Regions from separate parts of the Effusibacillus lacus genome, predicted to be linked through region 4. Evidence: riboswitches for the same ligand, from Rfam matches in the RefSeq annotation. Region 4 holds a riboswitch; each other region holds the start of a gene.

Region 1 (8,162 bases), on a different contig from region 4:
GCGAAGCTGAGCCTTTCCTATATCTTGGTTGCATTTATCGGATTCGGTATTGCAGCGATTGCGGGATTGCTTCAGGGCTTGGATCGAGCTCAATTGATTACACTGCCCACCTGGCTTAACTATTATCAGATCTTGACCGCCCATGGTGTATTGATGGGTCTGGTGTTCACCACATTCTTTATCGAAGGTTTTCTGTTCTCTGGTATTGCAAGGGTTCAAAACGGCAAACTGACTCCGCTTGGATTAAAGCTTGGCTGGGTTGGTTTCTGGGTGATGTTGATTGGCACCGTAATGGGAGTCATTACCGTTCTTATGAATGATGCTTCCGTTCTGTTTACGTTCTATGCACCGATGAAAGCGTCGCCCTTCTTCTATATTGGAGCCGCACTGATAGTTGTGGGAAGCTGGATCGGCGGCTGGGGCATGTTTGCCGAATATCGCAACTGGAAACGGAATAACCCTGGCAAGTTTTCACCCCTTTTCCTCTTTACCGCAGTGGCAACCATGACATTGTGGCAAATTTGTACCCTTGGGGTTGCGGCTGAAGTGTTGTTCCAGTTGATTCCCTGGTCCTTGGGTATGGTAGACACCGTGAATGTCCTTCTCAGTCGCACGCTGTTGTGGTTCTTCGGACATCCGTTGGTGTACTTCTGGTTGATGCCGGCTTACATGACCTGGTATCTGATCATGCCAAAAATTATCGGCGGGAAAGTATTCAGTGATTCCATTACCCGTCTGGTGTTCGTCATCTTTGTTCTTTTGTCCACTCCGATCGGGTTCCACCATCAATTGATGGAACCGGGTATTGATCCGAAATGGAAGTTCCTGCATGTTGCGTTGACATTGTCCATTGCGATTCCTTCGCTGATTACTGCATTCACAATGTTTGCCACTTTTGAGCTGGCAGGACGTGCGAAAGGTGCCACCGGGCTGTTCGGCTGGTTCCGCAAGCTGCCTTGGAAGGACGCCCGTTTCTTCTCCCTGTTCCTGGCTATGCTTTGGTTTATTCCTGCCGGTGCGGGCGGTATCATTAACGCAAGTAACCAGTTAAACCAAGTGGTTCACAATACCATCTGGGTAACCGGTCACTTCCATCTCACCATAGGTACTGCGGTTGCATTGACTTTCTTCTGTGTAAGCTATTGGTTGATTCCGCACCTGACTGGCCGGAAGATGACCCGGACAACCAACGAGCTGGGCAGACTGCAAGCGGTTCTCTGGTCGATCGGTATGATCTTCATGTCCGGTTCAATGCATACCCTTGGTTTGTTGGGCGGACCGCGCCGTACTGCCGGTACCACTTACATGAATGATCCGACAGCTCTCAGTTGGATTCCTTTTCATAAACTCGCGGCTCTTGGCGGTGCGTTCCTGTTCTTTGCAGCCATGCTGCAGGTAGGTCTTGTGCTCTATCTTGCATTCAAAGCTCCGAAAGGTGAACAGGAATATCCGATGGGCGACGTTGCAGAAGATGCAGCCGAAACTCCGCGTATCCTCGAGCGTTGGCCGGTTTGGATCTCGGTTGCAGTTATCTTGATCCTGGTGGCATACGGATATCCGATTGCCGATATGATTCAGAATCCGCCACCTGGCGCACCGGGTGTAAGAACCTGGTAAACAGTTTTAAAGAAACGGCATGCTCAAAGGGCATGCCGTTTTTTGCATGGGGTGCTCCGAACATGGGAAAACTGGGAAAGTCGTACAGGTCTACAGTTCGGAGGTTAAGATGAATACGTTCTGGAACTTTATTGACACAATCAAGTTGGGCGTATGGCTGGTTCTGATTTTCTTGTTTCACATGCTCCTGTATCTGGCACTGGGCACCGATGCCTGGTTTGTCACAACACTGCTGGCCACTGCCACTTACGCTGTGGCAATCCTTTTGCTAAAAGCGATTGCAAAACGAAGAAGGCAAGAAATTTAAAATTTCCACCCAATTGCCGGGTGGATGTTTTTTTATGGTACAATGGTTTGCGGATTTAAAATTATTCCAACCAGGGAATGGGGGATTTTTACATGGTGTGGCTGCTGCTTGCTGGGGACATTCTGATGCTGATTTTGTTTGCTTTAATGGGTCAATCGGAACATAAGACGTATACGACGTTTCAAGGCACTTTGGAGACAGCGGCTCCATTCGTCATTGCCTGGCTGATTGTGGGACTGGTCCTGGGACTTTACAAATTGCAGCACTACCGCAGTTTTGCCAGCATGTTCAAACGAACGCTGATTGTATGGATCTTGGCCATTCCGTTTGGGATGATGCTCCGCAACCTGTACCTGAACTCTGCGCTAAAAATTCCATTCCTGATTGTGGCCTTGGTATCTACACTGATTTTGTTATCCATCTGGCGCATCATTTTTGTGTGGATCTACAATCGACGCAATGCCTAGGTAAGAGGCGCCCCAACAGGGGCGCTTTAAATGTGTATCCGTGAGAAGGGTTTTGTAAGGCAAACAGAGAAATAGTGGGCGGGAGCGGTAGAGCAGGGCTTTAGGCCGGAGATGCGAAGAAGCGGAACCGCATCGAAGCGGAAGACAGAAAATTGGGAACAGAAATAAAGTCAGTCGCGGCAGTTGATTGAAAACGGGTTGGCATTATTTGGAGGAGGAGATACAAAATGTACAAAACGATCTTGTTTGAGAAATCGAATCAGATGGCGATTATTGCTTTAAATCGCCCGGAAGTGATGAACGCGTTCAATGTGGAGATGCATGAAGAGGTTTATGACGCATTGAACAAGGCGGCGGAAGACGTAGATGTGCGCTGCATTGTCTTTCGCGGGAACGGAAAGGGCTTTAGCTCCGGGGCCGATCTGAAGAGCATCAGCAGGGAAGATGTGGCTTCTCTTGATCATGGCACCTATTTGAAGAATACTTACAACCGCTTGCTTCTCCGAATGGCGGAGATTGAGAAACCGATCATTGGGGCACTGCATGGCCCGGTGTTCGGTGCAGGACTTGGGGTAGCCCTGGCATGTGATTTGCGGATAGCGGCCGCAAGTTCTTCCTACTCCATGGCATTTATCAAGATTGGCCTGATCCCCGACGCGGGTAGCCATTTCTTCCTGCCGAGGATCGTGGGACTGAGCAGGGCAATGGAACTTGCCATGCTGGGAGATACCCTTACATCCGAAGAAGCTCTGCGGTTAGGCCTTGTTAACAAAGTGGTGCCGGATGAAGAATTTGAACAGGCGGCCCAAGCCTATGCTTTTCGATTGGCTCAATCCCCAACCCAGGCGCTGGGATTGATCAAGAAGAACATGTACATGAGTTTTGAGAGCGATCTGGCAACCGTACTGGAGGCGGAAGTCAGAGGCCAATCGATTTGCGGCAGATCCAGAGACCATCAGGAAGGCGTTACCGCTTTCTTTGAGAAACGGAGACCGAATTTTACAGGAAAATAGAATTATAATCTGCTTTATGGCATGCTTTAACGGCATGCCTTTTCTTTTGCCGGAATAAACACAAAACCGGATTGATTCTCGGATTTCAACATGCGGACAATAATTGATCTAACTGTTTGAAACAAATTTTTCATAAACTTAATCCAATTATTCATGTGGAATGACATATTTTTGAAGAGTATTAATTGTGTGATAAAAGTCACACTTGGGCTTCCGGTGCGGGAATACAAAAGAGATAGAAAGTGGTTTCCTGACTCCTGGATTAGTGGGGCCGGCGCTTCGAACCATTCAAATGGAGGGAATCGAAATGAAAATGAAAGCGCTTGCATTGTTGATTTTAACAGGAGCACTTTTGGCCGGTTGTTCAGCTCAAACAGGTGACACGAACGTTGCTCAAAGCAATCAGAACTCGAAACCTGCACCAACAAATATGAATTTGCACGAAGGGATTAACCAACCCCCAGTTCCGGTTATTGTAAAGCGTACCGGTGATCATGAAGTCTATGTGGAGATGACTTCCCAGATTACGGACCTTGAGATTGCTCCCGGGGTAAAGTACAAAGCCTGGACCTTTAACGGAACGGCTCCCGGACCGGTCATCAAAGTAAAAGAAGGGGACACCATCAAATTCAAAATGAAAAATCTGGACCCGAAAGTCCCCCACAGTATGGACTTTCATGCGGTACACGCATCTCCGAGCAAAGACTTTGCCGATATCCATCCGAATGAAGAAGGCGTATTCACTTATCCGGCTATGACACCGGGCGTATTTATGTACCATTGCGGAACCAAGCCCGTATTGCTGCATATTGCCAACGGCATGTACGGTACGATTATCGTTGAGCCAAAAGACGGATATCCCACCGACAAAGAAATCAATCGGGAATTCATCATTACCCAGTCTGAATTCTACAAAGAAAACGACCTGAATGACATGACGAATGGAGTTCCATCATACGTTCTCTTCAACGGAAAGCATCCGGATCTCAGCAAGCCGTTCTATGCCAAAGTGGGAGACAAGGTTCGAATCTACTTCAACAACGTGGGTCCGAACGAAGTCAGCAGTTTCCACGTGGTAGGAACCACTTTTGACACCGTATATGTGGACGGCAATCCGAAGAACGTGCTGAACGGCCTGCAAGCTTATACTGTACCTGCATCTGGCGGTCTGGTTGTTGAGTTCAGGGTGTTGAAGGAAGGAACTTATCCGATCGTAACCCACCAGTTTAACCATGTTCAAAAAGGTGCGCTGGCCAAACTGATTGTCACCGCAGACGGCAACCCGCCGCAAACCGCTGACAAGTCCAGTCATTAAATGAAAGATTTACACCTCTCCCGCAAGGGGGAGGTTTTTTGCTGATTTGACTATTCTGCCATTCCCATATGCCGGTTCTCTTTGCAGGAGAGTTCAAGTACACGCAGTTCGTAGCTTTCAGCTCCCGATTGTACAAACGGATCCGCTTCGGCGATTCGTTTTGCTTCTTCATAGGAGGCGGCCTTAATGATGATCATACCGCCTTTGGAATCGGCAAAAGGTCCGCAGAGCACCAATTGATCTTTTTCCTCCAGGGCCTGTAAGTGTTTCACATGTGCGCGAATCAGATTCTCTGTCAGACTTTGGCCCGGGTTCTTGGTAAGCAAAATTACATAGCGGATGAACTGATTGTCCGGGGTATTCATTCGGTCCAGCCCCTTTCCGGTTTTTTCCTCTTATCCACTATCTTGACATGTGCCCCGGTTTCATGCAAACTAAATTAAAATCCAAAATAGCAAGACTTCTATCCAGAGTGGCGGAGGGAACTGGCCCGATGATACCACAGCAACCGGTGCGCGGCACACGGTGCTAATTCCAGCAGATTGACATTCTGGAAGATAGGAGGAGCGGACACCGAAGTTTGGCCCTCTCTGACAGGAGAGGGTTTTTAGTTTGCAGGGGGCGACCCTCATTAGGTAAGGGGGAGAAGCATGACGGCACGCGGACAATTGTTGCGCGAACAAATGAAGAAGAAGATTCTGATCCTTGACGGTGCGATGGGGACGATGATCCAGCAGGCGGGACTTACGGCTGACGATTTTGGCGGGGAAGAATACGAAGGCTGCAATGAATACCTGAATCTGACACGTCCCGATGTGATTCAAGGAATTCACGAGCAGTACCTGGCAGCGGGGGCCGACATCATTGAAACCAACACCTTCGGTTCCACCCGGCTGGTGCTGGCTGAATACAACCTGCAGGACAAGGCTGACGAGATCAACCTGGCGGCTGCCCGTTTGGCGGTGGAAGCGGCCCGCAAATACTCGACGCCGGAATGGCCCCGCTTTGTTGCGGGGGCTATGGGCCCCACCACCAAGACGTTGTCTGTGACCGGCGGAACCACCTTTGAAGAGTTGATGGAAAACTATTACCGGCAAGCCAAAGTGTTGATTCAGGGCGGGGTGGACATGCTGCTGCTGGAAACGGCCCAGGATACTCTCAATGTCAAAGCGGGCAGTCTTGGAATCAGGAAAGCGTTTGAGGAGCTGGGCGAGGAACTTCCGCTGATGTTATCAGGAACCATCGAACCAATGGGAACCACGCTGGCAGGCCAGAATATCGAGTCGTTCTACATCTCGCTGGAACATTTGAAGCCGATCACCGTGGGACTTAACTGTGCAACGGGACCGGAGTTTATGCGGGACCATCTGCGAACTCTGTCCGAATTGGCCCAGTGTGGGGTCAGCTGCTATCCGAACGCAGGATTGCCTGATGAGAACGGACATTACCACGAATCTCCGCAAGCATTGGCGAAAAAAATGGCCGGGTTCGCAGAACTGGGCTGGCTGAACATTGCGGGGGGCTGTTGTGGCACGACACCCGAACATATCCGCGCCCTGGCGGAAGCATTGAAAGATTACAAGCCCAGACAGGAAGCCGGAGGACACCTGCCGGCCGTTTCCGGTATTGAGACAGTGTATCTGGAAGCGGACAACCGTCCTTTGATGGTCGGAGAGAGGACGAACGTTATCGGTTCCAAGAAGTTCCGAACACTGATTGCGGAGGGCTTGTATGAAGACGCGTCGGAAATTGCCCGCGCCCAGGTGAAGAAAGGGGCGCACATCATCGATATCTGTCTGGCCGATCCGGACCGGGACGAGTATGGCGACATGGAGAATTTTCTAAACTATGTCGTCAAGAAGGTGAAAGTGCCGTTGATGATTGACTCCACCGATGTGCGGGTGATGGAGCTTGGCTTGAAACATTCGCAAGGGAAAGCCATTCTCAACTCCATTAACCTTGAGGACGGAGAGAAGCGGTTTGAGGAAGTGGCCCCTCTGATTACCCGCTACGGGGCGGCGGTAGTAGTAGGAACCATCGATGAGACCGGAATGGCGGTTACCCGGGAACGCAAGCTGGAAGTGGCCAAGCGATCCTATGATCTGCTGGTAAACAAGTATGGCGTTAATCCGCAGGACATTATCTTCGATCCGCTGGTATTCCCGGTAGGCACAGGGGATGAGCAGTATATCGGGTCGGCGTTGGAGACGGTGGAAGGAATCCGTTTGATCAAGGAATCGATGCCGGAGTGCGGCAGTATTCTTGGAATCTCCAACGTGTCCTTTGGTCTTCCGCCTGCGGGCCGGGAAGTGCTCAATGCGGTGTTCCTGTATCACTGCACCAAAGCCGGGCTGGATTATGCAATCGTAAACACGGAGAAATTGGAGCGCTACGCGTCCATTCCGGAAGAAGAACGGCGGTTGGCAGAAGAACTGCTGTTCCGTACGAATGAACAGACACTCGCCGAATTTACCGCTTTTTATCGGGAAAAGAAAGTGGCCAAAGTGAAGGAAGTCTCCAGCCTGTCCCTTGAGGAGAGGTTGGCCAATTATGTGGTGGAAGGCAGCAAGGACGGCCTGATTGACGACCTGAACGAAGCATTGAAGAAATACGCTCCCCTTGACATTATTAACGGTCCGCTGATGAAAGGCATGGAAGAAGTCGGACGGCTGTTTAACGACAACGAATTGATTGTGGCGGAAGTGCTGCAAAGCGCGGAAGTAATGAAGGCGGCCGTGGCACATCTTGAACCGTTCATGGAGCGGACAGAAACGGCTGTCAAAGGCAAGATCCTGCTTGCCACCGTAAAAGGCGACGTTCATGACATCGGGAAGAACCTGGTGGAAATCATCCTATCCAACAACGGCTACCAGGTGGTCAATCTGGGCATCAAGGTTCCGCCTGAACAGTTGATTGCCGCATACCGGGAAGAGAAGCCGGATGCGATCGGACTGTCCGGACTCCTGGTAAAATCGGCCCAACAGATGGTGACCACTGCACAGGACTTGCGGGAGGCGGGGATTGAGGTTCCCATCCTGGTCGGTGGAGCAGCCTTGACCCGTAAATTTACCCATACGCGAATTGCTCCGGAGTATAATGGACTGGTGTTGTACGCAAAAGATGCCATGGATGGGCTGGATCTGGCCAACCGGTTAAGCGACGAGCAGCAGCGCAAAGCGTTGGTTCAGGAACTGAGGGACATCCAGAATTCTTATGTGATGGAATCGGGCAAAGGAGCCGGAGGATCGAACGAATCGACGCAGGTTGCGGACAGACGCTCCGATGTCGACCGCAATGCCCCGGTTTTCGTTCCACCCGATCTGGAGCGTCATATATTGCGGGACTACCCGGTTTCTCACCTGCAGCCCTACCTCAACCTGCGAATGCTGCTTGGCAAACACTTGGGAGTAAAGGGCAATGTGGAGAAGCTGCTGGAAGAGAAG
Region 2 (8,162 bases), on a different contig from region 4:
GCACGTTCGGATGATCCCGCTGCACAACGGCGATTGCCGGAAGCAGGACCCACACCAGGAAGCCAAAGAATATGAAGATCGCAGCGGAGATATAACAAATCCAGCTGAAGATGTCGTAAGCGGAAAGCCAGGCTCCAGCCAGGGGGCCAAGGGTCATGCCGGCGTTCCCCAGGATATTGCGCCAGGCAAAGACCTGATCCCGATTTTCCGGTGTGGAGAGCTCGGTGGTGGCGGCTTGCCAGGCCGGGGAGAACAGGGCACCTCCCAGTCCCGCAAGCAAACCTGCGATCACCAGTGCGGGCAGGGATTCCACAAACCCGAACATCGCGAATCCGACAGAGCGAACGACTGAACCAACAAGAATCGTTTCTTTGTAGCCCATCCGGTCGGCAATGATTCCTCCCAACAACATCAGACCCTGCTGGGCAAACAGCCTTACGGCGTACAGGATCCCTGATACCGCGAGGGACAGTCCGAGGTCTTGGGTAAAATGAACCGCCAAAAGCGGGATCAGCATAAAAAAACCAAAGTTTGTCAAAAACGCGCTAATCTGGAGGCACCAAAGACCGGCAGACCAGCCGGGCGTTGAAAGTCTCATAAAATTCCACCGTCCTGTGCCTACTATTCTAGCAGATTTCCCCCAAAAATCATGCCGAATCGGATATAATTATCCCGTACCATAGAGAAAGCGGGTGGAAAGGTTGGTCAGTTTCGACTGGCTGAAGCGGCATGCAAAGGATTTTGACCTTGTACTGCTTCTTGTTTTGATTGCCATATCAATCATCAGTTTTCTGGGGGTTTATTCTTCAACCGTTACGCGCGCCGGCCTCGAGACCTACTACCAAAAACAGATTATTTGGCAGATGCTGGGCTTCTCCGTTTTTTTCGGCTTGGTATTGACCGATTACCGGACCTTCACCAATACAAGAATCCTTACGATCGGCTATGGTATAACCATGGTGCTGCTGGTTGTCGTCTTGTTCATGCCCGAGATCAACGGGCAAAGAAGCTGGATTCCGCTGCCGGGCTTTCAACTGCAGCCGTCCGAGTTGGGAAAACTGTTTGCCATCATGGGGATGGCGGCCTATTTGGCCAAGATCAAGGAAAAAGAAGAAGAGTTTACGCTGCATCACTTCATACGTGTAGCCGCCATCTGGGGGGGGCCTTTGTTCCTGATCATGCTTGAGCCAGACCTTGGGCAAGGACTTGTGATGGTTGGGTTGTTCTGCGCGATTATGTTTGTGGTGCTGAATCGCAAGCCATTGTTGATATTCGGCAGTTTGGCCGGTTTGTTAGTCACGTTGTACTTTGTCGCTATTTATGCGTTTCCCCAATACTATTTGAAGTTTGTTGAAATGCTTCCGTTAAAGCCTTACCAGAAAGCCCGGTTTGTTGTGGTGATTGACCCGGCCCTGGCCAAGGACTGGGGATATCAGGTCCAACAGGCGATTATTGCCATCGGGAACGGTGGGCTGCCCGGCAAAGGGCTGCTGCAGGGGTCCCAGACACAAGGGGCATTTGTCCCCGAGCAGCAAACGGACATGATCTTTTCGGCGATCGGGGAAGACTTTGGATTCATCGGAACCTCGATTTTGATCATTCTGTTTTTCATTATGCTGCAGAGAATGGTAAAGATAGCGACCACTACCTCCGACCCGTTCGGAACCTATTTTATTGCGGGTGCCATCGGGATGTTCGGGTTTCAGATATTTGAGAACATCGGAATGAATCTGGCGGTGATGCCTGCCGCAGGGATCACGCTTCCCTTTGTTTCTTACGGAGGCACGTCGCTGCTGACCAACTTCATTATCATGGGAATTGTCCAATCGATTGCGATCCGAAGGCGAAAGTTGAGGTTTTAACTTTATGTTTTGTGCAGATTTTTTGTTCGCGGAAAGGTGGCAGTGACAGATGATTGTGCAACCGGCAGATCGGCTCCGGCGGCTGCCCGAGCAATTTTTCTCGGCGCTGGTTCGAAAAGCCAATGCGTATATAGCAGAAGGGTATGACGTGATCAATTTGGGGCAGGGAAATCCCGACCTGCCGACCCCCTCTCACATTGTGGAGTCCATGCGGGAAGCGGTGCTTGACCCTGTGACCCACCGGTATTCTCCTTTTTCCGGGCTGCCGGAATTGAAGGAGGCGATTGCCGACTGGTACAAGAGGGAGTTTGATGTGGATCTTGATCCCGCTTCCGAAGTCGCCATTCTTTTCGGGGGAAAAGTCGGACTGGTGGAGATCAGCCAGTGCTTGCTCAACAAAGGGGATGTGTGCCTGGTACCGGATCCCGGCTATCCTGATTATTGGTCGGGAGTGGCCATGAGCGGCGGGGAGATGGTGATGATGCCGCTTCTGCGGGAGAACCGCTTTTTGCCGGACTACTCAATCATTCCGGAAAATGTGCTGCGGCGCGCGAAGCTGATGTTCCTGAATTACCCGAACAACCCAACGGCTGCGACTGCGAATGAGCAATTTTTCCGGGACACGGTGGACTTTGCCGCACGGCACGGGATTGTGGTCGCCCATGATTTTGCGTATGGCGCAATCGGTTTTGACGGTGAGAAGCCGGTTTCATTCTTGCAGATCCCGGGAGCGAAAGAGGTGGGCGTTGAGTTTTACACCATGTCAAAGACTTACAACATGGCCGGTTGGCGGGTCGGCTTTGCACTGGGGAACCGTGATGTAATCTCTTTGATCAATCTGGTCCAGGACCATTTTTACGTAAGTCTGTTTGCGGCCATTCAACGGGCTTCCATTACGGCACTGCGCTCCTCGCAGGACTGCGTGCGGGAATTGGTGGCCGTTTATGAAAGCCGAAGGGATGTGCTCGTAGACGGCTTGCGGGATTTGGGATGGGATTGCCCCGCTCCGAAAGGCTCTTTCTTCACCTGGGTTCCGATCCCCAATGGTATGGGATCGGTGGAGTTTGCCGACTATGTGCTGGACAAGGCCCATGTGGTGATGGCGCCCGGGATCGGCTTTGGAAAAAGCGGCGAGGGCTATGTGCGAGTCGGGTTATTGGCACCGGAGGACCGGCTGCGGGAAGCGGTCGAGCGGCTGGGGCGGATTGGGCTGTAGTTGTCTCTCAAAAAATTGTCAAAAAAATTATTGACACCTCCTCCTGCCTATCGTATTATTTCTCTAAGTTTACAAATTTTCCAATTGCATAATTAGTTAGACTCTTATCCAGAGCAGGCTGAGGGACTGGCCCGATGACGCCCGGCAACCGGATTCGCAAAAGTGCGGGGTTCCAATGGAACCCGTATCACCGAGAAAGAAACATCTTCCCTTCATGCGGATCAATGGTGCTAACTCCTGCAGAATGTTGCAATTCTGAGAGATGAGAGGCGAGGGATTGATTTGATATACGCCTCTTTTCTTCGGAAAAGGGGCGTTTTTGATTTTGCTTGGCGGTGTTGGTGAAAGGGGTAAACACATGGGGGATTTGAACCAGCAAGATTACGTAGTAGCAACCTATCTCGTACACGGAAGTGGAGATTTTCATAAAAAAGCACAGGGCATTGCAGTAGGTCTGACAGTCGGCTCCTGGACGGATCTGCCTGCCGAGCGCCAGGAACAGATGAAGAAACACCTGGGGCATGTGGTGGCGGTTGAAGAACTGGGCAGAGATGAGGAACGCAATGGGAAAGCGCTGTTAAAGATTGCATATCCAACGTTGAACTTTACGCCGGATATTCCGGCTCTTCTGACATCTGTTTTTGGCAAACTGTCCATGGACGGTGCCATCAAGCTGGTGGATCTTGACTTGCCGGACTCCTACACGAAGCGCTTTCCCGGGCCCAAATTCGGAATCGACGGGGTCAGACAAAGCCTGGGGGTCTATGACCGGCCGCTGTTGATGTCCATCTTCAAATCCTGCATCGGATACGACAGCGAGACGCTGGCGGAGCTGTTCTACCAGCAGGCACTTGGCGGCGTGGATCTGGTAAAGGACGATGAGATATTCTTTGACGATACGTATGCGCCGTTTGAGAAGCGAATTGAGGCCTGTATCAAGGCAGCCGGGCGGGCGGAGACAGAAACGGGCAAAAAAGTGCTTTATGCGGCCAACTTGGCAGGACCTGTAACAGAGATTGTCGAGAAAGCCAAGCGTGCGGTACGGGCCGGGGCCAATGCGTTGCTGCTCAACGTCCTGGCATACGGTTATGATGTGCTGCACCGACTGGCAGCAGACCCGGAAATCAACATTCCGATCATGGCACACCCGGCACTGGCAGGAGCGATTTATCCGTCACCGCAATACGGGATCAGTGCCCCCATCATTCTTGGAAAAATCATGCGGGTGGCAGGCGCGGACCTGGTTCTGTATCCGTCTGCATACGGGTCGGTGGCACTTGAGAGAGAAGAGACTCTGGCGATTGCAGCGGAGTTGCGGAAGGAATCGGGCTTGCTCAAGAGGGTTTTCCCCGTGCCTTCGGCAGGCATTCATCCGGGACTGGTACCCCGTCTTTATGAAGACTTGGGGAACGACCAGGTGATCAATGCGGGCGGCGGGATTCACGGGCATCCGGGTGGTTCCGCAGCCGGAGGCAGAGCGTTTGCTGCGGCGATTGACGCGGTTGTGAAGGGGGAAGGCCTGCAGGAAGCTGCGGCAAAGAGTCCGGAACTGGCCAAAGCACTTGAATTATGGGGAGGGAAATGAGTTTGGCAAACGACAGCAAGTCGATCGTAATCTTTTGTGACTTTGACGGGACGATTACCGAACGGGACATGATCATCTCCCTTATGGAGCGTTTCGGACCGGATGGCTGGGAAGCGATCAAGGATGACATACTGTCCCAACGCATTTCGGTTCAGGAAGGTGTCGGAAAGCTCTTTTCCCTAATACCGTCTGTCAGGCGAGAAGAACTTGTCCAATATGCCAAAGATACTGTGAAAATCCGGAACGGGTTTGCCGAGTTTGTTGCCTATTGCAAGGCCAACGGTATTCCGTTTCTGGTGACAAGCGGCGGCATCGACTTTTTTGTCGAACCGATCCTGACTCCTTATACACAAGTTGAGAGAATCTACTGCAACGGGTCCGATTTTTCGGGCGAGACCATCCAGGTTTTGTGGCCTCACGACTGTGATGATCAGTGCGACGGGGGATGCGGGTTGTGCAAACCTTCCATTCTTAGGGATTACCCGGCGGATCAATATACCAGAGTTGTCATTGGGGACAGCATTACCGATTTGAAAGCGGCACGACTGGCCGACATCGTGATTGCCCGCTCTCTGTTGCTGGAGAAGTGCAGGGCCGAGGGGCTGACGCATGAGCCGTTTCAAGATTTTTATGATGTGTTGGAAAGCATTGAACGATTGCAAAAGCAATCAAAGAGCACAAGCCGCGACAAGGCACCGGATGTGCCGGGTCGCGCTATGGAGGAGGTGTCCGTATGAGCCTGTACACTTTTTATCAGGAAGACCGGATTCGCATTGCCAAAGAGTTAAAGGAGATTGCCGACAACTTTACGCAAAAAGGTTGGCTGCCAGCCACGGCCGGGAATCTGTCCATCAAGCTGAGCAGCGATCCGTTGGTCTTTGGCGTAACCGCCAGCGGCAAGGACAAGGAACAGCTGCAGCTGGAAGACATTCTGGCGGTTGATAAAGATTGCAAGCCGATTGAACCGACCAGGCTGCGCCCGTCTGCGGAGACTATCATTCACTCCCGGATTTATCAGGAGACGGATGCAGGCTCGGTGCTTCATGTGCACACTGTTTACAACAACTTGCTGTCAGAGATTTACTTTGCCGAGGGCAGGGTCACGCTCTCCCACATGGAACTGATCAAGGGCCTGGATATCTGGGAAGAAGGCGCAACAATTGAGATTCCTGTCATTGAAAACTATGCGGACATTCCCAAACTGGCGGACGAAATCGGGCGACGGCTTGATCCACGGGTACCGGGTGTACTGATCCGTAAACACGGAATTTATGCTTGGGGCAAAACACCCTTTGAAGCGAAACGCCATGTGGAAGCCCTGGAGTTTATGTTCCACTATCAATTTATGTGGCTGTCGATTGCCAGGAGCGGCTTAGTTCCGCAGCAGGCGCCTTTTATTGCTGCAGCAGTTTAATTCGGTAATCCGTTAGAATGACTTACTAGTTGAAACCCCTTGGAGGAGGAGACAATAAATGGCACAGATCCGATTTCATGAAACCAATGAGAGAATCAGTGATGCCGGGGAAGTGGCGAAATACCTGGAAAAACAGGGAGTGATCTACGAGCGCTGGGACATTTCCAGACTGCAAGGAAACTTGAAAGAAGAGTATGCGTTAACCGATGAACAGAAGCAGCAGATTATTGACTTGTTTAAATCGGAAATTGACGCTCTCTCTGAAAAGAGGGGATACAAGACGTCCGACATCGTGGTGCTGTCCGACAAGACTCCCAACCTGGAACAGCTGCTTGATATGTTCAGGAAAGAGCACCACCACAGCGAGGACGAAGTCCGCTTCATCGTGGACGGCCACGGCATCTTCGCCATCAAAGGACCGAAAGACGGCGTTTACTTCGATGTGGAACTGGAAGCGGGCGACCTGATCTCCGTTCCCAACGGCACCCGCCACTGGTTTACATTGATGGAAGACCGGAAGGTTAAGGCAATCCGGATCTTCACCTCGACTGAGGGGTGGGCTGCCATTTACGACCAGCCGGGGTATTGAGGCGGTTGGTTGGTGATCGGAAAGCCCCTCATCGCTGAGGGGCATATCCGAAACACGGTAAGCCAGAATTCAAGCAACAAGTTAAACACTTGTTGGAGCGGCAGCGATAATTACATTAACAAGTTGGAACTGTTCTGCAAACTGTCGTATACCCTGGTACAAGTAATAGGAATAGCACGAAGATAATTAAGAATACGACTGCCCATCGGGTAAATCCACCGAAACAACCGTCCATTCGAAATCCTCCTTTGAATTAGTATCCCCCACCAGTTCCCGCACCGCAATAACCATACGGGACCAGCAAGATGAACAATACGAAGATGATAAGAAAGACAACTGCCCAACGCGTGAACCCACCGAATGCGCCGTACATCATATTCCCCCTCTCCTGACTCATGATTTAAGGTACGCGGATAAAATAACCAATGAAACGGCAGTTATTCTGGTATTTAAGCCTTATATTTGTTGGGCAATCGCAATCTGGCTGCCTGATAAGATGAAGGAACCTGTCGAGAACCCGACACTTTGATAAACTTCGTGCGGACATAAAAAAGCAAGGACCGGCGTTCTCCGGTCCCTTTTTTGTCACTAGCGAATTAGTAGGTGCCGGGAATGAGCAGGATGAATAATACGAAAATAATCAAGAACACGACTGCCCAACGAGTGAAGCCACCGAATACTCCGTACACTATCGGCACCCCCCTTCCTTTTTCTCAATTACAGTTAATTCATGACAGTAGAGTACGGTAACGGACAAATGACATTAGCAATTAGTCTATTTTTTAATTGATTGGTTGCAAAAATCCTCAAAAGCGGAGAGCTTGATGGAGCATTTTTTCATATAATCTCAGTAAGAAAGAGGGAACACCACAGCCCAACGGGTGTATCTTCCCACTCTTTCGGCAAAAGACGCCTCAATCAAAGAGGCGTCTTTTATCGTGGTGGCGTGCTTTGAAAGATATAGGGGGTAGGCGATTCCTTCATTTCCGGTACAGCATCACAGATTCAGCAGTCGCATCAAACCGTTATAGGGGGAGGGGGAAGCATTATGCAAAAAAAGCTGATCGGGCAGATTGCGGGGTTATGCAGTTCGGTCGCAGCCAAAACCTATCACATCTTTAATTGTGTCAGTAGTGCCAATCTATGAGTACCGTTATCATGATACTTCTGTTGCCTTTTTTGTTTATAAGCACTTCCGTTCCCGGATAACAGTATTTCGACTGTACAAACATGATTATCGCGCTTCCGATTCAGCCAATTTCAGGGCCAGTTCGGTAAACTCACGTTGGGAAATTTCCCCACGCAAGTTCTGTTTAATAATTTTTTCTGCCTCTTCGGACAAAAATTGCCCCTCAATCGCCAATGTGGTTTTCGCGTATTGAAGTGCCTTTTGAATGCTTGCATCTGATTTTTTGGTTTTGTTGTTGCTGGGTGTGATAGCTATATAGTACTCAGAGTTCCCTCTGGAAACACTAATAACCCTTGGGGCATTCGCA
Region 3 (8,162 bases), on a different contig from region 4:
TTTGCGGTAAACTTCTTTGGATCGTTCTTGCTTGGCTGGCTTTCCGTCACCCGATTGAGCCATCTCCAATGGGAATTCTTGGCCATTGGTGTTCTGGGCGCCTTCACGACTTTTTCCTCTTTCAGTTATGAAGCGGTATCCATGTGGCTTAAACAGGACCGGATACAAACCTTGTGGTATATTTTGTTGACCTTGTTGACCAGTATTGCTGCCTGTTGGGCAGGGACCCTGGCAGGTTGAACAAGACACCGGTCAGCAGTTCGTCAAGACGAAAAAAGGACCGGTTTCCACCGATCCCTTTTTCTAGATCAGAATATGTTTCTGCAATTAGAATGCAGGTACAACCGCACCTTGATACTTGTCTTCAATGAACTTCTTCACTTCCGGTGTGTTCAACGCTTTGGCCAATTTCTGGATCGCTTCCGAATCTTTGTTGTCAGGACGTGCAACCAGGATGTTCACGTACGGCGATTCCTTGTCTTCAATTGCCAGAGCGTCTTTGGTCGGAACCAGCTTGGCTTGCAGGGCAAAGTTTGTGTTGATCAATGCCAGATCGACTTCACCGAGTACACGCGGGAGCATCGCGGCCTCCACTTCTTTAATCTTCAGGTTTTTCTTGTTTTCCACGATGTCTTTCACAGTTCCTTTGATACCTACGCCATCTTTCAGTTTGATCAGATTGTTTTTTGCAAGCAAGGCAAGCGCGCGTCCACCGTTTGTCGGATCGTTGGGAATTGCAACTGTCGCGCCATCTTTCAACTCCTCAAGTTTCTTGATCTTCTGGGAGTAGATGCCAAACGGTTCAATATGAACCCCGGTTACCTTGACCAGGTTCATTTTGCGATCCTTATTCTCTTGTTCGAGGTACGGAACGTGCTGGAAGAAGTTTGCATCCAATTGCTTTTCAAATACCTGTATGTTCGGCTGAACATAGTCATTGAACTCTTTCACTTCGAGGGTAACCCCTTGCTCTTTCAGCTTGGGTGCAACAAACTTCAGGATTTCTGCGTGCGGAACTGCGGTTGCCCCGACTTTCAGGGTTACTTCCTTCTTATCGCCGCCAGCAGCCGGTGCCGGAGTCTCTGCGTTTTCTTTCTTGCCGCATGCGGACAGCGAGAACGCAAGTGTAAGGGAGAGTAGTGGTACAAGCCATTTTTTCATAGTTTAAAATTCCCCTTTCCGTGTTTGATGCTTTCATTTTTGTTTATATGAATCCCCGCGAACATTCCCAAAATCGGGGACACCCGCGAGTACATCATATATACCGTCTGGAATTATTTCCGGCTGAAACGGAGAACCAGCCAATCGCCGATGGACTGCAGAATTTGCACCAGGACGATCAGTATGGCGACCGTTACCAACATGACATCTGTTTGAAAGCGCTGATAGCCATACCGTATGGCCAGATCCCCCAAACCGCCCCCGCCGATAACGCCTGACATTGCGGTATATGACACCAATGCCACAGTCGTAATTGTAATGCCGGCGATCAGTCCGGGACGGGATTCAGGCAGCAGAACCCTTGAAATGATTTGCCAGTGGGTTGCCCCCATCGATTGGGCTGCTTCGATGACTCCCTTGTCCACTTCCCGCAAAGAAGTTTCCACAAGCCTTGCGAAAAATGGGGCCGCGCCAATCACAAGCGGTGGAATCGAACCCTGGATCCCGAGGGATGTCCCGACAATCAGCTTGGTAAAAGGAATCAACAGAATCATCAGAATGATAAACGGTACGGACCGCAGGATATTGACCACAAAGGAAGCGGTTGCGTAGAACAGCCGGTTTTCCAATAACTGTCCTTTGGAAGTCAGGAACAACAACACTCCCACCGGAAGACCGATGATAACGGTAAACAATGCGGACAGGCCCAGCATAATGAGCGTGTCTATCGTCGCCATTCCAATTTCCGCCCATTCGAGGTTCACAAAGCTGATTTCCAATTCAGATCACCTCCACTTCGAGTCCACGGTTCCGAAGCGCAGTCACCGTGTTCACAATCTGCTCTTTCTTGCCGTCCAGTTCAACCACCAGCTGTCCGTAAGGTGTGTCTTTCATGCGGGAAATGGTGCCCTGCAGGATATTGAAAGAAGCCCCGGTTTCCATCATGGTTTCGAACAAGACCGGTTGATAAGTTTGTTCCCCAAGGAACGTGATCCGAACAATCGTCCGGTCTCCAACCGCTTTCTCGTGGGCCACCGTTTCCTGCAATTCCATCGAATCGGCCACTTGCTCCACAAATTCCTTTGTGGTGGGGTGCTGAGGCCTTAAGAACACATCTGCCACAGGTCCGGTCTCGACTATTTGTCCCCCGTCAATGACAGCCACCCGGTCGCAAATAGAACGGATCACATGCATTTCATGCGTGATCAGCACGATTGTGATGCCCAACTGGCGATTTATGTCCCGCAGCAAGGCCAGAATCGAATTGGTAGTTTGCGGATCCAGCGCTGACGTAGCTTCATCGCAAAGCAGCACGGCAGGATCATTGGCCAGTGCCCTGGCAATGCCCACCCGCTGCTTCTGACCGCCTGACAGTTGGGCTGGATACTTGTCCCGATGCTGCTCCAATCCTACAAGCTTTAACAGTTCCGCTACCTTGCGCTCAATATCCGCTTTTGGACGTCTGGCCAATTGCAGAGGGAACGCAATGTTTTCACCCACCGTGGCGGAAGACAGCAAATTGAAATGTTGGAAGATCATTCCGATTCTCCGGCGTTTCTCCTGCAGTTCCCTGGCAGTAAGCGATGTAAGGTCAACTCCATCCACAATCACCCGCCCGGAAGTAGGTTGTTCCAACAGATTCATGCAGCGGATCAGCGTACTTTTACCGGCACCGGAATGACCGATGACCCCGAATATTTCTCCTTTCCCAATCGACAGGTGAATGCCGCTCAGCGCGGGTACCTCCGATTTTCCGACGATATAGTGTTTATGCAAATCCTGTAATTGGATCATACGTAACACCCCCATTTCCGCTCTGAAGTTTGCCGTCATAGAAAAAACCCTTTTTCTACAGACTGAAAAAGGGCTTTCATTTCGAATGTCCCTTCTCATCTGTCAGGTATTCGGATACCTGAAGGAATTGGCACCATGCCGCCCGTCTAAAGCGATTGCTTCAGACGAACCGGTTGCCGGGCTTCATTGGGCCTGTCCCTCCGCCTCTCTGGATAAGAAGAATTACCGTTTATATGAATTATGAATATTTTATACTAAAAAGACAAATCTCAGTATACCTATTTCATGTCAGTTAGTCAATAAAAAATCCTGCATTAAAAGCAGGTCATGTCCGGCAATTAGGTTTTTCATCGGAGTTCATGTTCTTTTGGTTCCGGCTTCGAATTTGAAGCTGGTAGAGTTTCGACATCAGTTCCCGTTGCTCCCTGTCAGTGAAAAAGACGAACTTGACACCATATTGGAATTGATCGGATGTCGATTTTTTCCATACCAGTTGGCCATAAACCTGTAACTGTTGTTCAGGTAAGTTCACATCAAATTTCCAGATCAATTCTTCACTGACAGGAATGTCACGTTCCGAAACAAAACAGAGTCCTCCTCCGGAGATGTTTCTCAATACGACTTCAAACTGTTTTCCGATAGGCATATACCGGTTGCCAAGCTTTCTTAGTTGAAGCGAACAAAAGGCGTTCAGTGGAATCCTGTAATGCTCCCTCCGCTGCATGCTGATTTCCAGCCTTTACTTTGAGATTAAAGGAGACAGTTTTAAGTTATCAAAATTTTCTTCCGGTCTCCAGTTACTCAAGTCCTATTTTAATGACCCCATTTTGGTAGAGAAAAAGCGTTGCCCGTAGGCAACGCCCAAGATCAGGACGGAATTCTGCAGCCAATCGCCTGTACGATCAGGTCTCCCATCTCAGATGTTGATACTTTGGTGTCTTGGGGACCGGCCAGATCAGCAGTCCGAGCACCCTTTGCGAGAACCTCTTGAACCGACTGTTCAATTATGGCAGCTTCCTGTTCCCACCCGAAGGAATGGCGGAGCATCATTGCCGCTGACAGAATGATTCCCAAGGGATTGGCGATCCCCTTCCCTGCAATGTCCGGTGCTGAACCGTGAATCGGTTCATACAGACCGACTTGTGCCCCAAGGCTGGCAGAGGGCAGCATGCCGATCGATCCTGTCAGCATGGCCGCTTCATCCGACAAGATGTCTCCAAACATGTTCTCGGTAACCAATACGTCAAACTGGCGCGGATTGCGGATCAACTGCATGGCACAATTGTCCACCAGGATATGCTCACACTGTACATCCGGGTAATCTTTGGCAACCTGGTTCACCGTTTCCCGCCAGAGCCGGGATGATTCCAACACGTTGGCTTTATCGACCGAATGCAGAAGCTTTTTTCTGTTTCTGGCAATAACAAATGCCATTCGTACAATCCGTTCAATTTCTTCTGTTGTATAAACCAGAGTATCAGTTGCCTGTTCCCCGCTGACGTGCGGCTTCCTCGACTTGTCTCCAAAATAGATGCCGCCTGTCAACTCACGAACAATCAGCAGGTCCACTTCTGCCAGAACTTCCTCCTTCAAGGTGGAAGCGTGCAGCAGCGGTTCATATGCCTTCACGGGCCGCAGGTTTGCAAAGACCCCTAACTCTTTGCGCATTCTCAGCAAACCGGCCTCAGGACGCAGATTCCCCGGATTCTGATCCCACTTTGGACCGCCTACGGCAGCCAGCAGCACTGCGTCAGATTCTTTCAAACCTTGCAGGGTTTGAGGCGGCAGGGGGTCTCCAAACTCATCAATCGCTGTTCCCCCGATGGGCAGGGATTGAAAAGTAAACTCCCTGGAAAACTCTTTGCCGACAGCTTCCAGGACTTTAACCGCTTCCGCCATGATCTCGGGTCCGATCCCGTCCCCCGGAAGCAGCGCGATTTTTTTAGGCATGCAAGTTCACCTGCTCCTTCAAGCGCCGGTACTCACGACCAAAAGTATCCATCCGCTTCATAATGATTCGATTGATTGCGTCGATATAGGCTCGGGCACCTGCTTCGAGTGTGTCGGTAGAAACAGCCCTGCCGTTTGCAACAATCTCTCCTTGGCGAAGCTGTATCCGAACTTCTGCCAAAGCGTCATGCCCGCCGGTTACAGAATCGATTTGGTAATGGAGCAGTTCCACCTGCTCGCCGGTAATCCGGTCAATCGCATTGGAGATTGCGTCAAACGCTCCGTTTCCGACTGCCGCCTCCTGCAGCAATCCCTGTTCATCGTCCACCAACCCTATGGTTGCGGTCGGAATTCCCTGGGTTCCACATGACACCTGCATATATTCCAGACGGTAAGCGACCTTTGAGGAGTCAACTTCATACTCCAGAAGCAGAGAGAGGATATCTTCGTCTGTAACATATTTTTTCTTGTCACAAAGCTCCTTGAATTTCCTGAACACGACATTCAGCGCTTCTCCGTCCAGTTCGTAGCCAAGAGAAGTGATATGATCCTTGAAAGCGTGGCGTCCCGAATGTTTCCCCAACACCAGCTTGGTATCCGCCATGCCGACCGTTTCCGGCCGGATGATTTCGTAAGTGGACTTCTCCTTGAGCATGCCGTCCTGGTGAATGCCCGACTCGTGCGCAAACGCATTGGCGCCTACAATCGCCTTGTTGGGCTGTACCACCATACCGGTCAGCTTGGAAACCAAACGGCTGGTGCGGGCGATTTGTGACAGATCAAATCCAAATGTAGCCTGATAGATGTTTCTGCGGGTTTCAAGCGCCAAAGCTACTTCCTCCAGCGCCACATTGCCTGCCCGCTCCCCAATCCCGTTGATGGTGCCCTCAACCTGGTCAATGCCCGCCTCGATTGCCGCCAAAGTGTTGGCGGCTGCCAGGCCAAGGTCGTCATGACAATGGGCGGACAGTTTCAGATTCTCGATTCCTTTTGCGTTTTCACGAATATAGCGGAACAAATTGGCATACTCGGCAGGAGTCAAATAGCCTACCGTATCCGGAACGTTAAATACAGTGGCTCCCGCCTTGGCAGCAACTTCAGCCACCTTTACCAGGAAATCCGGTTCGGAACGCCCTGCGTCCTCCGCCGAAAACTCCACATCCGAAACAAACTTGCGCGCCAAACGGACGGCCGCATCCGTTTGTTCCAGCACCTGTTCCGGCGTCATCCTCAATTTGTACTGCATATGGATCGGCGACGTTGCCAGGAAGACGTGAATCCGGGGATGTTCCGCCCCCTTCAGCGCTTCCCATGCCTGTTCAATGTCGCTTTGGACGGAACGGGACAAAGAACAAATACTGACTCCGCGAACCTCGTTGGCAATCCGCTTGACCGCTTCAAAATCTCCCTTGGAGGAAGCCGCAAATCCAGCCTCAATGATGTCGACACCAAGTCGAGCAAGCTGCCGGGCAATCTCCAATTTTTCCTCTTGCGTCAAGCTTACACCCGGGGACTGCTCCCCATCTCGCAAAGTGGTGTCAAACACATCAATCTTGCGCATGTAACTCCCTCCCAAACGAATTTTATTTTTTGATCCAAGACATCATTTCGCGCAATCTGGCGCCCACTTGCTCAATCGGATGCTCCGCTTCCTGCTGCTTGATCGCATTGTAGGAAGGACGCCCCGCCTGGTTTTCAAGAATCCACTTCTTCGCAAATTCACCGCGCTGGATTTCTTCCAGAACTTTACGCATTTCTTTTTTCGTTTCCTCGGTGACTATTCTGGGTCCCGTCATGTAGTCGCCAAACTCCGCCGTGTCAGAGATGGAGTAGCGCATTCTTGACAAACCGCCCTCATACATGAGATCTACGATCAACTTTAACTCGTGCAAGCATTCGAAATAAGCGATTTCCGGACTGTAGCCCGCTTCCACGAGTGTTTCGAAACCGGCTTTCACCAAAGCGGTTGCACCCCCGCAAAGCACTGCCTGTTCTCCGAACAAATCGGTTTCCGTTTCTTCCCGGAAAGATGTTTCAAACACGCCGGCACGTGTGCAACCGATACCCTTTGCATAAGCAAGGGCGATTTCTTTTGCTTTCCCTGTGGCGTTCTGGTGAACGGCCACCAATCCGGGAACTCCCCCGCCTTGGGTATAAACCCGTCGAACCAGGTGTCCCGGGCTCTTGGGTGCCACCATTGCCACATCCACATCCGCCGGAGGGGCAATCTGTCCAAAGTGGATGTTAAATCCGTGAGAGAACAGCAACATTTGTCCGGCTCTCAGATTGGGGGCAATTTCTTCCCTGTACACTTGACCCTGCCGTTCATCCGGCATCAGGATCTGGATAATGTCAGCCACTTTCGCCGCATCGGCGACCGTCATCACTTCGAACCCATCTTGTTCCGCCTGTGTCCAGGACCTTCCCGGACGTCCCGCCACCACAACTTTGACGCCCGAGTCCCGAAGGTTCTGCGCTTGCGCATGGCCTTGCGAACCGTATCCAACGATTGCGACAGTTTTTCCTCCCAATAAACTCAAATCCGCATCATGGTCATAGTACATTTTCATCGCAGAATCCCTCTCCCATTTTGTATTTGTCTGAGTCAATCAAACTTTGATTTTTGCCAGCTGGCTTCGAACCAATGCTGTAGTGCCTGTTCTTGCTATTTCTTTGATTCCGTATGGGCGCAGCAATTCGATCAACGCATCGTTTTTCTCCCGGTTTCCGGTAGCCTGGATGATCATCGAATTCCGTCCCACATCGACGACAGAAGCACGGAACGGTTCCACAATGCCGGTGACTTCCGCCCGAACCGTGGGGTTGGCCGCAATCTTGATCAGCAGCAGTTCCCGTTCCACCATCGGTTCGTTTGTGATATCCTGCACTTTTATCACATCGATCAGCTTGTGCAGCTGCTTCATGACCTGCTCCAACGTGGCCTCGTCCCCGAGCATGGTAATGGTCATTCGTGACAAGCCCTGTTCTTCCGCCGGTCCAACGGTAAGGCTGTCAATGTTGAACCCGCGTCTGGAGAACAACCCCGCTACCCGAGTAAGAACACCCGGTTGGTCATTGACAAGTACGGACAGGGTATGCCTCATTTTTCCCACCCCTTAACGATCATTTCGTCGTTTCCTTTGCCGGGCGGAACCATCGGGAAAACTTTCTCCGTTTCTTCGACCAGGAAGTCCACAACAACCGGACCGGGATAAGCCAACGCTTCCGCAATTGCCTTCTCCGCTTCCTCCGGAGTT
Region 4 (7,961 bases):
CCATCCAGGCCACGCGGCAAGCGGCAGTACTGATGGATATTGAACCGTCGAGAGCCCATTTGGCGGTCATTGGCGCAACCGGATCGATTGGCGCCATCTGCGCGAGGATGCTGGCCCCACATGTGGGGAAACTGACACTGGTTGCCAGGGATGAAGCCAAGTTGGAGCAGTTGGCCTCTTACATCATGAGCGAATCGGGCAAAACGGTGAATGTCTCGACAGATCCACGCCATACCGTACGAAAAGCGGAGCTGGTCGTGACCGTTACAGGCAGCGCCGATACGGTCCTGTATCCGGAGGATCTGCGCCCGGGTTCCGTCGTGTGTGATGTGGCCCGCCCCCGCGACGTGGCCAAGACAGTGGCGTTGCAGCGGCCGGACGTCTTGGTGATTGAAGGCGGCCTGGTAGAGGTGCCGGGAGAGTATGAGTCGAAGTTCCGGTTCGGGCTGCCCAAGGGGGTTGTTTTTGCCTGTATGGCAGAAACGATGATCCTCGCTCTCGAGAAACGATATGAATGCTTTACCCTTGGCCGCAACATTCGTGTGGAGCAGGTGCGGCAAATCGATGAACTGGCAAGAAAACACGGATTCAAACTGGCCGGGTTCCGTTCATTTGGCAAGCAACTGACGCCCGAAATGATTCGCGAGATCCGTAAAGTTTCGGCCCCCACCGGTTCGAAGAAGGGAAAGGCCGTCAAAGCCAAGCGCTCTTAACTCTTTAAAAAAAATAAAATTGGTTTGACATAGTGTATGAAAGAAAGTATATTTATGGAACGGGAGTTTTGCATGGGGTGATTATCAGCCCCTGCAAGCTGTAGGGATTGTACGGAAGGATTGCAATGAGGGATCTGTTGGGGCGAACCTTACACCGCTTGTCGTGGCCAAAGACGGAGTTTGGCCGGGGTACGTCAGGCAACAGGCAGGACGGCAGATGTGGCCGTCACACCCGATGGCGCAGGTGGGGCCGTCGGGACTCTTCTTAAAAAAGCACCCATTTGCCGGGAAGCAGATGGGTGCTTTTTTTCCACTCAAAATTATATTGACATACCACCCCGGTATCCATTACTCTTTCGATAGAGTATTTGTTTCTGACAATTTCAAAAGAACCGCTCTTATCCAGAGTTCGGCTGAGGGACTGGCCCGATGAAGCCGCGGCAACCGGCCTGAGCGACCCGGATTCGATTTACCGCCACGAGAAGCGGAAACTGTCCGGAGTACAGGCACGGTGCCAATTCCGACACAGGGATGGCCTGTGAAAGATGAGAGAGGGTTGGCTGCGTATATAGCGAACCTCTTTCTCACAGAGAAAGAGGTTTTCGTATTTTGCCAGACCCCGGGAGGAGAGGTTCCCAATACCTTCAGAGGAGTGGAACTATGTATCAGATTCACGGATTGAGAGAGAAGCTGAGTCTTGGAAAAAGCGTTGTGACCGTGGAGTTGGAGCCGCCGAAAGGGGCGGATCCGATGCCGACCATGCTGACGGCGAAGCATTTGCGGGGGTATGTCGATGCGGTGAACATCGCCGATTCCCCGATGGCAACGCTGCGGATGAGTCCGATTGCGCTCTCCCACATCGTACAGCAAGACCTGGGATTGGAAGCCATCTTCCATCTGACCTGCCGTGACCGCAATATCCTGGGGCTGCAGTCGGAACTGCTGGGGGCAGCCGCACTTGGTGTCCGCAACATCCTGACCCTCACGGGCGATCAGCCCAGCCGGGGCGATCATCCGGAAGCACGGGGTGTATTTGAAGTGGATGCCATCGGACTTGTGAAGATTGCAAAGCGTTTGAACGAAGGTTCCGACCTGGCGGGCAAAGCATTGAATGCCCCAACTGACTTCTTTATCGGCGGTGCGGCCAATCCTGGAGCGGACGATCAGGAAGTGGAGTTCTCCAAACTCCGGGCAAAGGTGGAAGCCGGCGTCAGATTCGTACAGACCCAGCCCGTGTTCGATGTGGAAACGGCCCTGCGGTACCAGGAACGGGTGGTAAAAGAGGGCCTTCCTGTCTACGTACTCTACGGTATTTTGCCGCTCAAAAGCGCCAAGCAAGCCCGCTTCCTGAATGAGAAAGTTCCCGGTATTACAATCCGCCGGGAAATCATTGATCGGGTTGAGGCGGGTGGCCGTGAAGCAGGCGTTGAAATCGCGCAGGAGCTGTACTATGCTCTGAAGCCCCATGTGGCGGGGGTTCACCTGTATCCCCTCAACAACCTGCAAACGGTTTATGATGTGCTGGAAATCAAAGTAGAGCCTTCCATCGCGCTGTGAACCGGTAACATGTAGAAGTCTATCAGGTAACGTCTACTTTTGTCGAATCTATTGAATAGTCTTTCAATTTGGCGGTACGATAGTTTTGTACTGCCTTTTTCTATTCTACCAGGGGGGATTCTATGAGAGTTAGAGCTTTGGCTTTGGCATCCGCAGTGATGCTGGCAAGCGCTTCTCCGGCACTCGCCAGGGTGCCCGGGGTGGACGACAAGATGCTGGGGGCCACCCAGGGTATGGTGGCTGTCTCCCATCCGTTGGCTGCTCAAGCGGGAAAGGAGATTCTGGCAAAAGGCGGCAACGCGGTGGACGCGGCTGCGGCGATCCAACTGTCACTGAATGTGGTCGAACCGATGATGTCGGGAATCGGCGGCGGCGGGTTCATGATGATTTATCTCAAGGACCAGAACAAGATCACCATCCTGGACAGCCGGGAAATGGCGCCGAAAAACGTCGACCCCAAACTGTTTCTCGACAAGGACGGCAAGCCCGTTCCCTGGTTTGAACGCCATACCGGCGGCAAAGCGGTGGGCGTACCCGGAACCCTGAAAGGAGTGGAAACGGCTCTTGCAAAGTATGGCACCATGAAATTGGCGGATGTGATCGACCCGGCCATTGCCTACGCGGAGAATGGGGTTCCCGTTAACTGGGCAACCGCCATGTACATTAAGGATGACGTCAAAAAGCTGCAGCAATACGGCACTGCAGGCCAGGTATTCGTGCCAAACGGTACGCCGTTGCAGGAAGGCGATCTGCTGGTACAGCCCGACTTGGCCAAAACCCTGAAGCTGATCAAGGAGAAGGGATCGGATGTGCTTTACAACGGGGAGGTCGGCGAAGCGCTGGTGGCCGAGGTGCAAAAGCGCGGCGGCACCATGACGATGGAAGACCTCCGAAACTACACCGTGAAGGAAAGAGAACCGGTTCGGGGCACATACAGGGGCTATGAGATTGCCTCCATGTCGCCGCCCAGCTCGGGTGGTTTGACGATCCTGCAGATCCTGAAACTGATGGAAGGATACGATGTGCAGAAAATGGGCCTCAACTCTGCCGATTACCTGCACCGTTTGATTGAAGCCATGCATCTGGCCTATGCGGACCGCGCCCAGTACATGGCGGATGAAGACTTCTATCCGGTTCCGAAGAAAGGTCTGATTGATGAGAACTACATCAAGGAAAGACGGAAACTGATCAATCCGAACCAGGCATCCAACGCTGTCAAGGCAGGCGATCCCTGGAAGTATGAAGGCAAGGCTCCGGGTGCCTCACAGGCGGATTTGGAAGAGAAGCCCGTGGGGCAGACGACCCATTTTTCCGTGATGGACAAATGGGGCAACATGGTGGCCTATACCACCACGATTGAAGCGGTGTTCGGATCGGGGATCATGGTTCCTGGTTACGGATTCATGCTCAACAATGAAATGACCGATTTTGACGCAACACCGGGTGGAGTCAACCAGGTGGAACCGGGCAAGCGTCCGCGAAGCAGTATGTCTCCGACCATGATCCTGAAGGACGGCAAGCCATTCATGGCAGTAGGTTCACCGGGCGGTCCCACCATAATCACTTCGGTGGCACAAACGATACTAAATGTCATTGACCACAAGCTGCCGATCCAGGAAGCCATTCTGGCGCCCCGCATCTATTCCAGCACTTATCCAAATGTGCGGTGGGAAGCGGGCATTGAGCAAGATGTCATTCTGCAGCTGATGGCCAAAGGGCATGTGTTTGATGAGAAGCCAGAGAATATTGGGAACGTGCAGGCAGTGATTTTCGATTATGAGAATGGCATCATCTATGGCGGTGCCGATGACACCCGGGAAGGAACGGTGCTGGGAGTAGATCGGGTAAGTTTCAGGATGCTGCAGCCGCAATCGGCTCCTCAGAGGGAGAAAGGACCGTTCAACCTGCAGGTGAACGGTGCCCAGTATCCCTATTACGCCGACCAGAAGGTGTTGAAAGAAGGAACCAGCTATATACTGGCCGATAAGTTGATGTTGGGTCTTGGTGCGGCCAATCAAGAGGAGTTCAAACCCTACATCGTGGAAATGGACGGCAAGTCTTACCTGCCGGTGCGTAAAGTGGCTGAGATGCTGGGTTACAAGGTATCGTGGTCCCATGCCGATTCCACAGTTCTTCTGGAAAAGGCAAGACCGGCTGCCAGCACCGAAATGCAGGACTATTACAAGGACGACAAGTATCAGATAACGAAATAAAGAGAATATTTGGAACGAATAAGGCTGTCCCAAAGCCCAGCTAAAAACTACTGGCGGGGACAGTCTTTTAGTTTATAAAATGACGATTAGAACCGGAATGATCTGTTTGTAGTCAGACGGGAGGGGATTCCATGAGCAAAATTTCCAAAACACCGCAACCACCGTATTATGCGGTTATCTTTACGTCTGAGCGGACGGAAGGCGACAAGGGATACGGACAAATGGCTGACAAGATGGTAGAGTTGGCGTTTCAACAACCTGGTTTTTGGGGGGTGGAAAGTGTTCGTGACAATACCGGACTCGAAATCACTGTCTCTTATTGGGAGTCCTTAGAGGCAATCAAGAATTGGAAAGAGAACGCATTACATAAAGTGGTGCAGGATAAGGGAAAGACGGTATGGTACAAACGATTTGCCTTAAGAGTTTCCAAGGTTGAAAGAGATAATTTTTTTGAAATGTAAGGAGTTGCCCGCAAACGAAAATAGAGGCTATCCTAAAACCGGAAACACACCCCCGGTTCTTGGATAGCCATCTTATATAAGATAGCGGCACTGGGTGCCGTTATACCTCTGAATCAGCCCGTTTCGGGTGAAATAGTGGCACTGGGTGCCGTTATTCCTTCGTGCCAGTCCGTTTCGGATGAGATAACGGCAATGGATGCCGTTATTCCTTTGTGCCAGCCCGTTTCGGGTGAAATAGTGGCACTGGGTGCCGTTATTCCTTCGTGCCAGTCCGTTTCGGGTGAGATAACGGCAATGGATGCCGTTATTCCTTCGTACCAGCCCGTTTCGGATGGTATAACGGCACCGGGTGCCGTTATACCTTTGGACGGGCTCAATTAACGGCACTGGATGCCGTTATACCCCTGGAGTGGCTCAATTAACGGCACTGGGTGCCGTTATACCTTTGGACGGGCTCAATTAACGGCACTGGGTGCCGTTATACCCCTGGAGGGGTTTAATTAACGGCACCGGGTGCCGTTATACCTTTGGACGGGCTCAATTAGCGGCACCGGATTCCGTTATACCTTTGGACGGGCTCAATTAACGGCACTGGGTGCCGTTATACCCCTGGAGGGGTTTAATTAACGGCACCCAGTGCCGTTATACCTTTGAACAACCCCGTTTCATTTGATCCCTCCCAGGCTTCTCACAAAATTCCCAATCCGTTCAATCGCCTTCTGAATCTGCTCGATGGAAGTCGCATAGGAGCAGCGGACAAACCCTTCTCCGCCCTGGCCGAATACGTTGCCGGGAACTACCGCGACCCGGCTGTGGTGAAGCAATCGCTCGGCAAATTCTTCCGAACTCAAGCCGGTCGAACGAATATCGGGGAATGCGTAGAATGCGCCTTTTGGTTCGTGACAGGCCAGACCTATCTCACGAAATCCCTTTACGATCATACGGCGGCGCTGGTTGTAACGGTCTATCATTTTGTCCTTCTCCGCATGACCGTGGCGAAGAGCTTCCAACGCTGCCTTCTGACCCATGATCGGAGCGCAGAGAATGGTATATTGATGGATCTTCAGCATCAGGTTCAGGATTTCCGGGGGAGCGGCCGCATAGCCGATTCGCCATCCGGTCATCGCAAATGCTTTGGACATCCCGCTGATCAGCACGGTTCTTTCCTTCATTCCCGGCAGCGAGGCAATACTTGCGTGATGACCGTCATAGGTCAGCTCCGCATAGATCTCATCTGAAATCACAAACAGGTCGTGCTCCAGCACCACATCGGCTATCGCTTGGAGATCTGCTTTCGACATGACGGCGCCTGTCGGGTTGCTCGGGTAGCACAGGATCAGGACCTTGGAGCGCGGGGTGATTCGTTTCCGCAGGTTCTCCGGGGTTAATCGGAACTCGTCTTCCGCAAAAGTGGGAACTCCAACGGGCACTCCACCCGCGAGAGTGGTACAAGGATTGTAGGAAACATAAGCCGGTTCCGGGATCAACACTTCGTCCCCCGGACACAACAACGTCCGCATGGCAAGGTCAATCGCCTCGCTGCCGCCCACCGTGACCACAAGTTCTTCCGGGTCATAGGCAAGCTGGAAACTGCAAAGATAGTCGGCAATTGCTTCTCTCAATTCTGGAAGTCCTTTGTTGGACGTGTAGGTAGTGTACCCCCGTTCCAGCGAGTAAAAGCAGGCTTCCCGGACATGCCAGGGCGTTACAAAGTCAGGTTCCCCGACACCCAGGGAGATGACATCCTCCATCTGATTGGCCAGGTCAAAAAAACGGCGAATGCCGGAAGGAGGAATGTCCCTGACGACGGGAGACAGACGGTCATAGAGGGACTTCACGGGGTGATCACCAGCCGCTGGTCGTCTTCGTGATCATCAAAGATGACACCGTTTGACTTGTAGGTTTTCAACAAGAAATGGGTGGTGGTGGAGTTCACGTGCTCAATTGTGGACAGTTTTTCTGCCACGAAGTTGGCCACCTCTTTCAAATGCATGCCCTCGATGACGACCTGCAGGTCATAAGCGCCTGACATCAGTGACACCGACTTGACTTCCGGGAATCGGTAGATCCTTTCCGCAATGGCGTCAAAACCGACTTCCCGCTGGGGCGTTACCTTTACGTCAATGACAGCGGTCACTTTATGCGTGTCCACTTTATCCCAGTTAATGACCGTGGAGTACCGCAAAATGATTTTGTCCTGTTCCATTTCCTTGATCCACCGGGTGACTTCAGCCGGATCCACTCCCAGCATGGAAGCGATATCTTCATGCGACAACCGGGAATTTTCCTCCAGCAGGTTCAGAATCTGCAGTTTCAGACTTGAGTCCATGTTCATCCCTCTCCGTTATGGTGTTCTTTGGCTTTTTACTAGTATTGCAGATTTTCTCCCGAGAGGAAAGACTTTGAATTGACAATTTTCTGCCACATTCCTCTTCCGGTTCAGGGAGTTTCCGACAGTGGTTCAGGGAATCCCCCGATAGGTAATAAATGGTTGTGAGAGGTAAAGTAGAAGCAGAACCATTTGGGAGGGGATCTTCATGTACAAAAAGATTCTGTTGCCGTATGACGGGTCTGATCATTCAAAGAAAGCGGTCGATGCAGCCATTTCACTTGTTGAGGGACGGGAAAAGGACAGCCGGGTGACTCTATTGAATGTGGCCCCCACACTTCATTTGGGACCGGAAATGATCAATCTGGACATTGACCTGGAAGCGGTTGTGCAGCGGGAAGGGGAAGAGGTGTTGAAGGAGGCTGCCGAGAAGCTGCAGGCAAAAGGAATTCCGGTTGAAGAACTGGTGGAAACCGGTGACGCAGCCAGGGAGATCTGCCTGTTTGCCAAGCATCAGCAATGCGACCTGATCATAATGGGCAGCCGTGGCTTGGGAACCTTCGGCGAGCTGGTTCTCGGCAGTGTCAGTCACAAAGTCCTGCATCATGCTCCGTGCCCGGTGTTGATTGTAAAATAACACTCCGGCAAGCATCTGAGGCTCTTGTGTTGTGCAGAAAGCACTTCGCAA

What was found. Region 4 has a riboswitch for S-adenosylmethionine ahead of EFBL_RS14575 (methylenetetrahydrofolate reductase). Riboswitches for the same ligand answer to the same signal wherever they lie in the genome.
Positions count from the first base shown of each region.
Region 1: another riboswitch for S-adenosylmethionine. It lies ahead of metH (methionine synthase); the one in region 4 lies ahead of EFBL_RS14575 (methylenetetrahydrofolate reductase).
Region 2: another riboswitch for S-adenosylmethionine. It lies ahead of EFBL_RS01030 (2,3-diketo-5-methylthiopentyl-1-phosphate enolase); the one in region 4 lies ahead of EFBL_RS14575 (methylenetetrahydrofolate reductase).
Region 3: another riboswitch for S-adenosylmethionine. It lies ahead of EFBL_RS16760 (methionine ABC transporter ATP-binding protein); the one in region 4 lies ahead of EFBL_RS14575 (methylenetetrahydrofolate reductase).

Region 1 is NZ_BDUF01000003.1:79,376-87,537, reverse strand. It holds gene EFBL_RS00610 (b(o/a)3-type cytochrome-c oxidase subunit 1) at 1-1,617, shown strand, start outside; gene EFBL_RS00605 (hypothetical protein) at 1,727-1,924, shown strand; gene EFBL_RS00600 (DUF3054 domain-containing protein) at 2,017-2,391, shown strand; gene EFBL_RS00595 (enoyl-CoA hydratase/isomerase family protein) at 2,619-3,404, shown strand; gene EFBL_RS00590 (multicopper oxidase domain-containing protein) at 3,718-4,719, shown strand; gene EFBL_RS00585 (YciI family protein) at 4,770-5,084, opposite strand; SAM riboswitch class I at 5,180-5,283, shown strand; gene metH (methionine synthase) at 5,370-8,162, shown strand, end outside.
Region 2 is NZ_BDUF01000004.1:60,355-68,516, forward strand. It holds gene EFBL_RS01015 (MFS transporter) at 1-598, opposite strand, end outside; gene EFBL_RS01020 (FtsW/RodA/SpoVE family cell cycle protein) at 693-1,862, shown strand; gene EFBL_RS01025 (pyridoxal phosphate-dependent aminotransferase) at 1,912-3,078, shown strand; SAM riboswitch class I at 3,180-3,347, shown strand; gene EFBL_RS01030 (2,3-diketo-5-methylthiopentyl-1-phosphate enolase) at 3,437-4,663, shown strand; gene EFBL_RS01035 (MtnX-like HAD-IB family phosphatase) at 4,732-5,400, shown strand; gene EFBL_RS01040 (methylthioribulose 1-phosphate dehydratase) at 5,397-6,077, shown strand; gene EFBL_RS01045 (1,2-dihydroxy-3-keto-5-methylthiopentene dioxygenase) at 6,136-6,666, shown strand; gene EFBL_RS01050 (antitoxin VbhA family protein) at 7,901-8,162, opposite strand, start outside.
Region 3 is NZ_BDUF01000097.1:36,772-44,933, forward strand. It holds gene crcB (fluoride efflux transporter CrcB) at 1-240, shown strand, start outside; gene EFBL_RS16750 (MetQ/NlpA family ABC transporter substrate-binding protein) at 328-1,161, opposite strand; gene EFBL_RS16755 (methionine ABC transporter permease) at 1,275-1,898, opposite strand; gene EFBL_RS16760 (methionine ABC transporter ATP-binding protein) at 1,942-2,955, opposite strand; SAM riboswitch class I at 3,048-3,174, opposite strand; gene EFBL_RS16765 (PilZ domain-containing protein) at 3,281-3,679, opposite strand; gene leuB (3-isopropylmalate dehydrogenase) at 3,823-4,905, opposite strand; gene EFBL_RS16775 (2-isopropylmalate synthase) at 4,898-6,466, opposite strand; gene EFBL_RS16780 (ketol-acid reductoisomerase) at 6,489-7,475, opposite strand; gene ilvN (acetolactate synthase small subunit) at 7,515-8,009, opposite strand; gene ilvB (acetolactate synthase large subunit) at 8,006-8,162, opposite strand, start outside.
Region 4 is NZ_BDUF01000084.1:20,604-28,564, forward strand. It holds gene EFBL_RS14570 (shikimate dehydrogenase) at 1-713, shown strand, start outside; SAM riboswitch class I at 1,109-1,265, shown strand; gene EFBL_RS14575 (methylenetetrahydrofolate reductase) at 1,374-2,270, shown strand; gene ggt (gamma-glutamyltransferase) at 2,393-4,483, shown strand; gene EFBL_RS14585 (antibiotic biosynthesis monooxygenase family protein) at 4,615-4,944, shown strand; gene EFBL_RS14590 (hypothetical protein) at 5,137-5,325, shown strand; gene EFBL_RS14595 (aminotransferase class I/II-fold pyridoxal phosphate-dependent enzyme) at 5,610-6,782, opposite strand; gene EFBL_RS14600 (Lrp/AsnC family transcriptional regulator) at 6,779-7,273, opposite strand; gene EFBL_RS14605 (universal stress protein) at 7,482-7,910, shown strand.